Regions from separate parts of the Pseudovibrio sp. FO-BEG1 genome, predicted to be linked through region 4. Evidence: predicted binding sites of a transcription regulator. Region 4 holds the regulator's gene; each other region holds the start of a gene.

Region 1 (3,095 bases), 2.2 Mb from region 4:
GATTGAGGATATAGCGCGCGATGCTTGATTGGGTAATTCCTGCGTGAATACAACAAGCTGAGATACTCCTGCTCGTGAATGTACGGGCAGGATCAATCTGCAATATTCACGATAGCTCTCATCGGAGAGGTTTGCGCCAATCAAATCAAAGATAGGCTTGTTGGTTTGATAGGCGTACCAGTAACTGCTCGCCACCAGTTGTCGATAGGTTTGCGGCATCGCTTTGCGGGCTCTGGTTGGGTGTTGCGCCCATTTTGAACCGAACACATGACGTGCAAAGCTCTCGGTTCCGATCATTAGAATGTCAGGGCTGTCACCGGGTGTTGCGGGAGGCGCCATGAGCAATACTTTGCGGGCATAATCAATGAACTCGGGTGAGAGGTGGCCATTGGACTGGTTCCAGATGTGCAAAAGTTGTGCGCCCGTTGTGCTCAACTCTTCGAGTATAAGTGCTGTTGCTGGTCGCCTCTCGGTGTATTCAAGCAACTTCTTGCTCCTGTCTCTGCTGCGTATAGGCGAGAACCAGCGCAGGGCGGAAGGCGTTGATCACTTCCTTTTGTTGCTTTTCGCTCAGTAAATCTATGTAGGGGCAATCATAAAGATTAATGCACATCATCTTAAGTGCTGTGATCAGGTCAAACTTCTCGGCAGTCTTAATAAGGTCCAGTACCTCTTCTTTATGGGAGAGGGTTGGGCGATGCCAGATGAGTGATAGTGCGCTTTCGTTTTCCATATGTGTCTCTCTTTAGGTACTTACGATAAGAGCGCCTGATCAAACTATAAGGCAGTATCCGTTAGTTAAAAAATATCATTTATTAGTATTCTTCGTCTTCGCTGCGTTGTATATATTTTCAACTATAATAGATAAATCTCTTATGCTGCCCCTTCCTTCAAGAATCTGTTCTTCGAGTCTTATTCCTTCTTCAAAAGACTGTAAGAATAACTCCAAGTCAAGTTTATCTGTTTGAGGCCTGTTGGGATCGTTTGCAATTTCTCCCAGAAGGCTGTGTGTCAGGTTCTCAGCGTTTGGTTTTGTGTCCGTGAGTATGTGGTCTTCTCCGAACAACAGGAACTGAGGAGATGTTTTGAAGCGGCGCGCATAATGGGTCGCTTCTTCCTGGCCAAAGGACCTGGAGCCGTTCTCGTGACTTGAGTAGGTGCTCACATTGACACCAAGAGATCTGGCGGCAGCCGAAGCTGTTTTAAATCCCGCATTGAAGCGGGCTGTTCTAAGACGTTCGTTCGGTTTCATGGCTTCATAGTATTAATTTTATGCAATATGTATTGATATTATGCCGTGTGTCAGGCGGCAACGCAATGTCCAGTTGCTGTGTGGGTGATAGGCTGAAAGCAAGAAGCTGACTTTTCTTAATTCATATCTTCGATTCTTCTTCTAACTCTGCATATTTCGCAGGTGCGCCTGCACACTGATGCATTTCCTCTCTCTGTCACAAAAACGTAATGCACTGCTTGTTTTGCCAGCTAGGTGGGGAAGGTGGGGTGTGACGGTTTTTTGACGGGGTGGGTTTGAGGAGAGGCGTCATTTGTCTGTAACAATCGCGTGTGCCTAGTACGTGAAATTTTAACAGGCACCGGGGTTGAACTCTTGATCCAGTTTGAAGGCGTTAGAAAAGAATTTGGGGCGCATGTTGCTGTAAAAGGCGCAAGCTTTATTGTCGAGAAGCCCCAGATGATCGGCATCATTGGTCGCTCTGGTGCAGGCAAGTCCACCTTGCTGCGGATGATCAACCGGCTGACCCCAGCCACAGATGGGCGGGTTCTTGTTGATGGCGTTGATGTGCTGGCTCTGCAAGGGGCGCATAAGCGCAGATGGCAGCGTGACTGTGCCATGATCTTTCAGCAGTTCAACCTTGTGCCGAGGCTTGATGTTCTCACCAATGTGATGCTTGGCCGGCTCAATGCACATGGCACTGTTTCCAGCATGCTCAAGCTGTTCACTCGGGAAGAACGGGTGCAGGCTCTTTTGAAGCTTGAGCGTTTGGGTATTGCTGAAACGGCTTTGAAGCGGGCCGAAAATCTCTCTGGTGGTCAGCAGCAGCGCGTGGCGATTGCCCGGGCTTTGATGCAGGAGCCGAAGATGCTGCTGGCGGATGAGCCGATTGCGTCGCTTGACCCGATGAATGCGCAGGTGGTGATGGATGCGCTGAAGGCGATCAACACCGAAGATGGCCTGACAGTTATTTGTAATCTCCATACTCTTGATACAGCTCGCAACTACTGCGACCGCGTAATTGGCATGCGTGACGGTGAGATTGTGTTTGATGGGAAGCCGGATGAGCTTTCCGCCAGCGTTGCCCGTGAGATTTACGGTGCAGATGAGAGTTTTGAGGAGGGGATGACCTCTACGTCTCTTGGCAGCGAAGGTGCAAAGATCGCTGCCCTGGAACTGGCGACACGTGAGGTTTCACCTGTCGTCTCTGCTGCTGAGTAGCAGCGGGTTTTAGATTTTTATTCTGATATTGGAGTGCTCTGATGAAAGTCGTCGCTAAAGTTGCTGCAGCTCTTGCTGTCAGCACAACCCTTCTTGCTGCGCCTGTGGCTCTGGCTGAAAAGAAAATCACCGAGTTCCGCATTGGTATTCTTGGTGGTGAAAACGAAGCGGATCGTCTTCGTTCCAACCAGTGTCTGGTTGATCGTTTTGAAAAGCTTCTTGGTGTTCCGGTCAAGCTTTTCCCGGCAGCGGACTATGCTGGCACCATTGAGGGCCTGAAAGGCGGAAACCTGGATTATGCTGAGCTTGGTGCTTCTGGCTATTCCGCAGTTTATCTTTCTGCTCCGGATGCGGTTGAGCCTGTGCTGACCACCAAGCAGACTGATGGCGCGACTGGCTACTACTCTGTGATGGTTGCGCGTGCGGATTCCGGCATTGAAACTCTGGAAGACATGAAGGGTAAGCGCATGGGCTTTGCTGACCCAAACTCGACTTCTGGCTATCTGGTGCCTTCCGTTGCTTTTGATGAAATGGGTTTGAAGCTGGATGAGTACTTCGCGTCTACTCAGTTCTCCGGTGGTCATGAGCAGAATGTTCTGGCTGTTTTGAATGGCGATGTTGATGGTGGTGTGACCTGGGCATC
Region 2 (3,095 bases), 730 kb from region 4:
GACTTGGACATGGTATCGCGGGCATTGGTCGTCTGCTCTGCTGTCTGCTCAACGGCTGAGCTTACCTCCCGATTACTCTCAACAACGCGTCCAGAAGCTTCCTGAAGGCTTTCCATGGCTGTTTTCAGAGCGCCTGCAGTGTTGTTGACGGCATCCAGCTCTCCCGCAGCTGAGGCCATATCCAACGCCAGCGCATCCAGTTCGCCAAACAAGCGTGCACTATCTATGGAACTCTTAGGTTCTATGATTTCCACTTCAGCAGACTGACCGATTACTTCTCCTTGGTCGTTTGCAGCAGTTTCAGCAAGCAATTGTGTGTTACGCTTAAAAAAAGCCATGTCAAAAACCTCTCAATCGCGCAAAGGTTTTCATAGTTTTACTTATAGTTTATTAACCTTGTTATTAATCCTCTCCTCTATTGCAAGTTATTGGATTACAAAGGATAATCATAAAACATCCTGTGATTAAATTTCTATTTTCTAACTACTATGCGCGGTGCATATGATTTGTCGTGAAATGCATCTGTCCGATCAGGACACGGTTATTGCTCTTTGGAAGGCTGCTGGCGTCTTTCGTGAATGGAATGATCCGGTTCGGGATATTGCAAAAGCACTTGAGGGCGAACACTCAACTGTTCTTGTCGGAGAACTGGACGGCATGATTGTCGCCAGCATCATGTGCGGAGAGGATGGGCATCGCGGCTGGTTTTATTATGTCAGCACACATCCGGATCATCAGGGCAAAGGGTTAGGCAAAGCTATTACAGCTGCTGCAGAAGACTGGTTGCGCGAACGAGGCATCTGGAAAGTTAACCTGCTTGTACGTGGAGGTAACAGCCAGGTCGCGAGCTTTTATGAGGCACAAGGTTACAAGAACACCCAGAGCATCTGCCTGCAAAAGGTGATTGAGCCATAGGCCACTAAGTTTTTACTCAGAAAATTTATTGGCTGTGAAAACTGCGGTAATCGACGCTGCGGTTTATAGGGTTTGGAAATTTCCTGTTGAGCCGTATAGCGTTGGACGTCAACTCACTGAGTTTTCATAGAACCCCTTAATCAAGCCAAGTATCTTGGTCACATTTTGCAGTATTTTCTCATCTAAAATTAGAATAACGGAACAATATATAGCGATCACAGCAAGTTAGACAACTGACACTCATTAGATCTATATTGCACCCCTACAACCCCAATAACATGAAAACAATACTCATATTACATCTGCAGTATTTTATAGGATTGATTGTTTCGTAAAGTTGTCATGCAGGCGCCTTAGTGTGCGCTCACCTTCTTCTACGGGATATTTCTAATGGCTAATGATTTGACGAATGAACTCACGGCAGATGAGTGGGATGAGTTGAACTTCCCTCGTGCTGAAGAGAATGAATTTGACCGCGTTGTTGAGCGCGCAATTTCGCGCCGCGGTTTTCTGGGTGGTGTGCTGGCATTTGGCTCAGGCGCAGCGGTGATGGGCACAGGTGTGCTTGGTCTTTCGGCATCTGAGGCGAAGGCTTCGGTTTCGCGTTTTGCCTTCCAGCCAATTCCGACATTCACTGATGCAACTGTTCATGTGCCAGAAGGATACAACTGGAAGATCCTAGCTCGCTGGGGCGACGCTCTGGTGGATGGTGCTGAAGAGTTCAATCATGAAACCGGCGGCTCAGCGGCAGGTGCTGACAAAGTCTTTGGTGAGAACACCGACGGCATGGAGAGCTTCCAGTATCAGGGTAAGCAGTTGCTGGCGATCAACCATGAGTATGCCAACCGCCGGATCAACCTGCCTCAGAATGAAGACGGTGCGCCCAAGAACGCTAATGACGTTCTGAAACTGCAGCACCTTCAGGGTGTTGTGGTTATTGAAGTGGAAGAAGGCGATGGTGGTTGGTCTATCGTGAAGAACAGCTCGTTCAATCGCCGCATCACACACAACACGCCGATGACACTTGCCGGACCGGCTGCTGGTCATCCTTTACTGCAAACTACGGCTGATCCTTCAGGCACGCAGTCTCTTGGCACCTTCAACAACTGTGGTTCTGGCAAGACACCATGGGGCACTTATCTGACCTGCGAAGAGAACTTCAACGGTTATTTCGGTGCAACCGATACAGCTCCTATAGAGCGCATGGACGGGGTTGATGCGGGTTACAAGCGCTATGGCGTCACGGATATCGGCTATAACTACGACTACCACAAGTTCGATGAGCGCTTTGACATTGCGAAAAACCCGAATGAGCCTCATCGTGCAGGTTGGGTGGTTGAGATTGATCCGACAGATCCAAACTCAACACCTGTCAAACGCACTGCACTAGGCCGCTTCAAGCACGAGAATGCAGAGGCTGTTTTAGCACCAGATGGCCGCGTTGTTGTTTACATGGGCGATGATGAGCGCGGTGAGTTCATGTACCGCTTTGTCTCCAACGGTGTTTATGCGCCGGGTCAGCCAACTGATGGTTTGCTGGATGATGGTACGCTGTATGTTGCCAAGTTCAATGATGATCAGACAGGCGAATGGTTGGCTCTGACACCAGACACAACAGGCATGGATGCAGCCAACATCGCGATCTTCAGTCGTATTGCTGGTTCTGCTGTTGGCGCGACCACCATGGATCGTCCTGAGTGGATTTCAGCTAATCCGAATGCAGTTGAAGCATATTGCTGCCTGACCAACAATAAGAACCGCGGTGTGAAGCCTAATGCAGGTGGAGATGACACCTCTGTCAACGGCCCGAACCCACGTGAGACCAACAAGTACGGCCAGATCGTGCGTTGGCGTCCTCACAATGAGGATCATGCCTCAGACACGTTTGATTGGGATCTCTATGTGATGGCTGGTAACCCAACCGTTCATGAAGGACCTAAGGCTGGTTCTGAGAACGTGAATGCGGGCAACATGTTCAACTCTCCAGATGGCATGGGCTTTGACGAGAATGGGCTTGTGTGGATCCAGACGGATGGCAGCGACAGCAATGAAGGTGACTTTGCTGGCATGGGCAACAACCAGATGCTGGTTGGTGATCCTGTGACGGGTGAGATCGCCCGCTTCATGACAGGCCCGAAAGGGGCCGAAGTGACTGGTCTGACATGGTCTGCTGATCGCCG
Region 3 (3,095 bases), 2.0 Mb from region 4:
CCTGTACAAACTGGCTGGGGCTCTTATGAAAGATCGACCAATTCTGTTTTCCAACAGCAACAAAGCAGGAATTGGCTACCGGCTGGCAAGTGGTCAACCACCTGAGCTCCCCTCAGAAGCACAGCATTCCAATTACATCGAGCTAGAACCAGAGGAAAGCGCAGGATCCGCCCTCCAGAAAATCCTTGGCGAATGTCTTAATCAGATCGTCGCCAACCGCTCCTGCGTTCTGCAGCAAGACATCTCCGAAGGCCCGCACCAACTGCGCGTTGGTCTTCGCCGTTTAAGAAGCGCCTTCAACATCTACAAGGCAGCCTTACCAAACAACGAAATCATCGCTGACCTCGATGCCTCCGCAAAGCAATTGGCAACAACGGCAGGAAATCAAAGGGATATCGATGTGCTGGTGGAAGACATCATCACACCCGTCATTCCTTTATTACCAGACACCCACTCCGTCGAACCGCTCTTCGAAGCCATCAAACTGGCCCATGTGGAAGCACAGGTTGAACTGAGGCAAGACCTGATAAATCCGCAGCTGAACAGCTTCCTGCTACAGCTGGGGGAACTCTCTCACAGCCCGGCATGGAAAGAAAATCTGGGCCTGACAGACACCAGAAAACTCGATCTACCAATCCAGACATTTGCACAAAACGCCCTCTCCAAACGCTGGCGGGCCTGCGAAAAGCGGGCTGAGAACCTGCAGGACCTTACGATTGAGCAACGTCATGATCTGCGTAAAGCACTCAAAAAAATGCGTTATACTGTTGAGTTCTTTCGCTCACTCTACGAGCCAGAAGATTTGCGCATATTCCTTAAGTGCCTGAAGCGGCTACAAAATACCTTCGGCTACCTGAATGATGTAGCCATGGCAGACCGTCTCGTCGCGATGAAGCTTCCGCAATCCTTACAAAACAACGAAGTCTCAACGGTCATCGGTTTCGTCGCTGGCTGGCATCAGGCCCGCGCCGACAACGCTTGGCTGGAAGCACAGGAACGCTGGAATGCAGCAGTAGAAGCTCCAAAATACTGGCTCTGATCCAAGCTCAATCGTTTCTGACAGTCAGATGCATCCTGTCAGCTGCCACATAAGCCCGACCGATTTGTATAGGTGCACCGCTCGCATTCACATTGATGGATTCCATCACAAGCACAGGCGATCCTTCAGAAATCTTCAGCAGCTCCGCATTGTGCGCACTACAAAGAGCCGCAGTAATCCGCGTTTCTTTGCGCCGGTAATCGCCGAAACCATACTTCTCCATGATCTTCGTGATTGAGTTGGTCTCCCGCAAATCTGCAGGTAGGTTTGGGAAGCAAGACACCTCAAACCAGCGTGTTCCTGCGATGATTGGCGTTCCATCCGCATAACTCACAGACTCGCATTTAAACAGCGCCGTGCCGAGGTCTACCTCCAGCAATTCAGCGGTGTAAGCATCTGCCACCACCTCTGTTGTGCGGAAGATATCCCCATAAACCTCTTGCGCCTGACCCGACAAATTCTCCGAAAAACGCGTGCGCGGACCAATGGGATAAACCAGCGGAGCCCGGGCGACAAAGGTGCCCCGCCCCTGATCTGAACGCAGAAAACCTTCTTCAATCAGCGTGGAAATTGCCCGCCGAACCGTATGTCGGTTCACCTCAAAACTTTGGGCAAGCTCTTGTTCTGTAGGAATTTTCTCGCCTTCAGAAACCTCAGCACGCGAAAGCTCAGTGCGCAGCACTTCTGCAATCTGCTTCCACATTGCAACGCCGGCACGTCGCTCAATCGGAGAAAAATCAAATTTCATCGGATTCGTCATGTCTTCGTCATGAAACAACACTACTCAGTTGGCGAGCAAAATATTTGTCTATACAACTAGACAACACTCGTTCTAGCTTAGCAACCAAATTCAGACGCGCAGACCAACCTCCTGATCAAAGCGTCACCACACAATGTCAGAGAACCAGCGTGTTCCTGAAAGTCAAAGGGGCTGAAATGACGGCAAGTTCGCTCAAAGAGCATTCACCCGAAATTGCAGCTAGGCAGAATGCTATGGGCATTCTGGCCAAGGCCTCAGCGCAAGATCTTGCTGAAGTCTGGAACAGGCTCGGTCTGGAGCCGAGCTACACCGTTATCCGTCCAGCAGAAATCGGATTGGTGATGGTCCGTGGCCGCGCTGGTGGCACCGGAGCTCCCTTCAATATGTGCGAAGCAACCGTCACCCGCTGTGTCATAGCCCTTGAAGACGGCACCACCGGTTTTGGTCAGGCCCTTGGCCGGGACAAGCAAAAGGTTCTGCAAGCCGCACTGGTCGATGCCCTCTGGCAACAGCCCGAAAACCGCGAGTTGATTGAAGCGAAAGTTCTTCAGCCATTGGCAGATGCTCAAGAGCAAGCTGAAAACGAAACACGCGCTGAAGTCGCCGCCACCAAAGTGGACTTCTTCACCATGGTACGGGGAGAATGACATGAGCACGCAAACCGCAACTTCAATTTTCGCAAAAGCACCCGCTCCCGGCTTTGCAGATCCAGTCCACAACGCCCAGTCCATCTTCCGTTCCACCATGAACGCATTGGCACAGCCAGGCACAGTGCAGCAACTGGATGATCTGACACTCACGCCTCCAGCACCATTGTCCGTCGCAGCAACTGCACTGGTGCTGACGCTCTGCGATTACGATACACCTTTATGGCTGGACCCTGCGCTTGCAGCGGATGAAGGCGTCAAAAACTACATCCGCTTCCACACAGCTGCTCCCTTTGTTGAAAGCCCTGCAGATGCAGCATTCGCATTGGTTTCAAACACTAAGCTCTTACCAGCCATCGCAAGCTTCTCCGCAGGAACCGCTGAGTATCCGGACCGCTCAACAACAATCATCCTGATGGTCGACGAACTGACCGAAGATACCGGCGTCACCCTCAAAGGCCCGGGCATCAAAACCGAGAAGCAGTTCAGTATCACGCCTACACCAGCAACCTTCTGGCAGCAGATGCAAGACAACAGCACGCTTTATCCGCTCGGCATCGACGTCATCTTCGCCGGAGCCAATCAGGTCGCAGGCCTGCCACGCTCTACAAAAATCACCGGCTTGGAGGCTTAACCTATGTATGTTGCT
Region 4 (3,095 bases):
GCTCTTACTTTGTGTTGGAAAGAATGCGGTGGAACTTGGTTTAACAAACAGCTCCTATTCTTTAGATTGATAATCTTCTCCCACCACAAGAAGGCTGTTATAGGTAAGTAGTAGTACGGCAATTCTGGGGAAAACCAGAGTCTTCCCCACCTCAATTCTTTGAGGTTATTGCTCGTAGGAACGCCGATATAGTACTGTGCGATAAGAGTTATACACCATCTCGTAGTTACTGAACGCTGCAAGCACACACGCTCAGGTTAGCGGCAAATTCGGATACGTCCGAGCTGAGCGAATACTGTTTTGCGCGCCACTGAAGGAAGACGGGGGCCTTTAATGAGCTGGACAGCAGAACGTGTAGAGTTACTAACCAAGCTTTGGGCAGACGGGTTAAGCGCAAGCCAGATCGCTGGGGAACTAGGCAATGTGACCCGAAATGCCGTAATTGGTAAGGTTCACCGGCTAGGGCTTTCAGGGCGTGCTAAATCAGGGGGCGGTGCAACCAAGACGAGAAAGGCAACTGCCCCAGCGGCAAGAACAGCTTCTCCAATTAAACCGACAGTGACCGAAGCGGTCGCAGCAGCAGCTCCCTCTCCTACTCCTCGACAAGTTCAGCCAACAGTGGCAGGCGCCAACGCTCTTAAAGTTGAGCCAATTGAAACGATCGAGACCGAAATCGCTCCCGTCCCAGTCGCAGAAATCTTTATTCCGGTTTCCGAACGCGCATCCATCCTGACATTGAACGAACGCACCTGTAAGTGGCCAATTGGCGATCCGGGTTCTGAAGACTTCTACTTCTGCGGTCGTCAGTCAGATGCAGGCACACCGTATTGCGCGCATCACCGCAGCATTGCCTATCAGCCAGTCAGCGACCGCCGCAACCGCCGCGCCAGCTAAAACAGACTGAAAGCAAGCGCTATGAGCCGGGTCCAGTGCCCGGCTTTTTGCTGTCTGGATGCCTGTTTTGTAACGACTATCCGCCTGTGACTGTGACCTAGTGTTTGTGAGCGCTGAAAGTCTGGCGGGTGACATTGCCCCAGTACGGGTCGTTGTAGCTGTCTTCCTGATAGTGGCCTGAGGTGTAGTCGTTCACCACAGCGCGCCAGAAGGCGGTGGCGTGGTCCGCGCCTTCAATCTGCTTGATCTGCCAGTTGCCGGGCATCTGATCAAACAGCGCGCCGGCAAACTGCAAGCCCAGCTTGTGTCGGCGATAATAGGGGACGACGTAGAACTCACAGACTTCGAACCCCTCCTGCTCATCCTGTTTGATGGCGGCCAGTCCTGCCGGGAGGTCGTCGCTGTACACCAGATAGCCGATGATGTTGCCTTCCAGCAGCGTGTCCTTAGCGAACAGACCGTTGGCGTCAGGCTGTTTGTGTGTGAGAGGCGAGAACTCTGCCTCGTAAGCCTGGCAGAGATTGTCGTAGATATGAGCGGTTGCTCTATCAACCGTCTTGATTTTCATTTGTTTTCCGCATTGTTTTTAGTCTGCATCTCCGGATCAGAGATGCAGTTTCACAATGCGCATATAGCAGAAATCGATTACCCGACAGCAAACTGGTCGTTGAACGCGTATCCGGCGCCGCGGACGGTGCGGATTGGGTCTTTCATGCGGCCTTTATTAATGGCTTTACGCAGGCGGCCCACATGGACATCCACGGTGCGCTCATCCACATAGACATCATGTCCCCACACGCCGTCGAGCAGTTGCTCGCGGGAGTAGACGCGGCCCGGTGCGCTCATGAGGAACTCCAGCAGGCGGAATTCGGTTGGGCCGAGGTGGATTTCGCGGCCAGTTCTGCGGACGCGGTGGGTTTCGCGGTCCAGCTCAATATCACCGGACTTGAGCATGGTGGAGACAACTTCCGGCAATGCACGGCGGAAGATCGCTCGCACGCGGGCCATAAGCTCCGGAATGGAGAAAGGTTTGACGACGTAATCATCGGCTCCGGTTGCCAAACCGCGGATGCGTTCAGACTCTTCACCACGCGCTGTGAGCATGATGATTGGCATTCGTTCGGTTTCTGAACGTGCCCGCAGACGGCGGCAAAGCTCGATACCGGAGAGGCCGGGCAGCATCCAGTCCAGCAAGAGCAGGTCCGGCTGGCTTTCTTGCAGCAGGAGTTCCGCCTCATCTCCTCTTGCGCATACGTCGACATTGTAGCCTTCCGCTTCGAGATTGTATCTCAGCAGCAGGCTTAAAGGTTCTTCGTCTTCTACAATCAGTATCTTAGGCATACCCTAGTGCTCTCTTTGCACCTTCTGTTGTAAAGCAGTTTACCGCCATCACTGTGCATGTAAACCACTTTAACCTTTTGTAGTTGCGTCTTTTCTTATCAGAAACACGAAGTCGCCCTCTGATTTGACACATGAAGTGCCGCGTAATGAACCCGACACTCCAAACCTTGTTCAACGTGGTCGCCTTCCGGGCTTGCAGCTTCCCGGAGAGCGGCACGTCTCAGACAGCGCTGCTGTCTGCCAGTTCGTCCGTTTTTGGACGATCAGCCGGAAGCTGATTTCCGGAGATCATGTAGTAGATGTTCTCGGCAATGTTGGTCGCATGGTCACCGATGCGCTCGATGTTCTTTGCACAGAACAGCAGGTGGGCACACATGGTGATGGAGCGTGGATCTTCCATCATGTAGGTGAGCAGCTGACGGAACAGACTGGTGTACAGCGCATCTACCTCATCATCGCGCAAATGTACGCGCTGAACGACTTCCAGATCGCCGGAAGTATAGGCATCGAGAACGGCTTTGAGCTGTTCCAACGCCAGATCGGACATATGCTCCACGCCGACAGCAAGCTGCTTGTTGTTGAACTCACTCTCAATTGCGAGCGTCCGCTTTGCAATGTTCTTGGCCATGTCGCCAACGCGCTCCAGATCGTTGGAGATGCGCATGGCGGCGATGATGTCGCGCAGGTCGCTTGCCATCGGCTGGCGGCGTGCGATCACGGAGATGCACAGCTCTTCCAGCTCAGCCTGCATGTTGTCGAGGCGTCTGTCCGCCGCAATGGTGCGGGTTGCCAGCTCGCGATCCTGTCTCAGCAGTGCGCTGACGGCATCATGTACCAGCGTTTCTGCGAGGCCGCCCATT

Evidence for each region. The regulator PhoB, encoded in region 4, activates phosphate uptake and scavenging genes when phosphate is short. The targets are predictions, from matches to a motif close to TGTCATNNANCTGTCAT.
Region 1: a site for PhoB is predicted at 1,539-1,555, ahead of phnC (phosphonate ABC transporter ATP-binding protein). Genes of this name have one in related genera too.
Region 2: a site for PhoB is predicted at 1,243-1,259, ahead of PSE_RS04940 (PhoX family phosphatase). Genes of this name have one in related genera too.
Region 3: a site for PhoB is predicted at 1,794-1,810, ahead of phnF (phosphonate metabolism transcriptional regulator PhnF). Genes of this name have one in related genera too.

The regions. Positions count from the first base shown of each region.
Region 1 covers NC_016642.1:3,945,098-3,948,192, reverse strand. The annotation lists gene PSE_RS17690 (hypothetical protein) at 1-486, opposite strand, end outside; gene PSE_RS17695 (GNAT family N-acetyltransferase) at 1-28, shown strand, start outside; gene PSE_RS17685 (hypothetical protein) at 479-733, opposite strand; gene PSE_RS17680 (helix-turn-helix transcriptional regulator) at 809-1,252, opposite strand; gene phnC (phosphonate ABC transporter ATP-binding protein) at 1,607-2,452, shown strand; gene phnD (phosphonate ABC transporter substrate-binding protein) at 2,494-3,095, shown strand, end outside.
Region 2 covers NC_016642.1:1,061,374-1,064,468, reverse strand. The annotation lists gene PSE_RS04950 (methyl-accepting chemotaxis protein) at 1-338, opposite strand, end outside; gene PSE_RS04945 (GNAT family acetyltransferase) at 502-915, shown strand; gene PSE_RS04940 (PhoX family phosphatase) at 1,306-3,095, shown strand, end outside.
Region 3 covers NC_016642.1:5,230,621-5,233,715, forward strand. The annotation lists gene PSE_RS23535 (CYTH and CHAD domain-containing protein) at 1-1,039, shown strand, start outside; gene phnF (phosphonate metabolism transcriptional regulator PhnF) at 1,047-1,787, opposite strand; gene phnG (phosphonate C-P lyase system protein PhnG) at 1,976-2,446, shown strand; gene phnH (phosphonate C-P lyase system protein PhnH) at 2,448-3,080, shown strand; gene PSE_RS23555 (carbon-phosphorus lyase complex subunit PhnI) at 3,084-3,095, shown strand, end outside.
Region 4 covers NC_016642.1:1,791,033-1,794,127, reverse strand. The annotation lists gene PSE_RS08220 (GcrA family cell cycle regulator) at 334-894, shown strand; gene PSE_RS08215 (GNAT family N-acetyltransferase) at 992-1,462, opposite strand; gene phoB (phosphate regulon transcriptional regulator PhoB) at 1,540-2,235, opposite strand; gene phoU (phosphate signaling complex protein PhoU) at 2,456-3,095, opposite strand, start outside.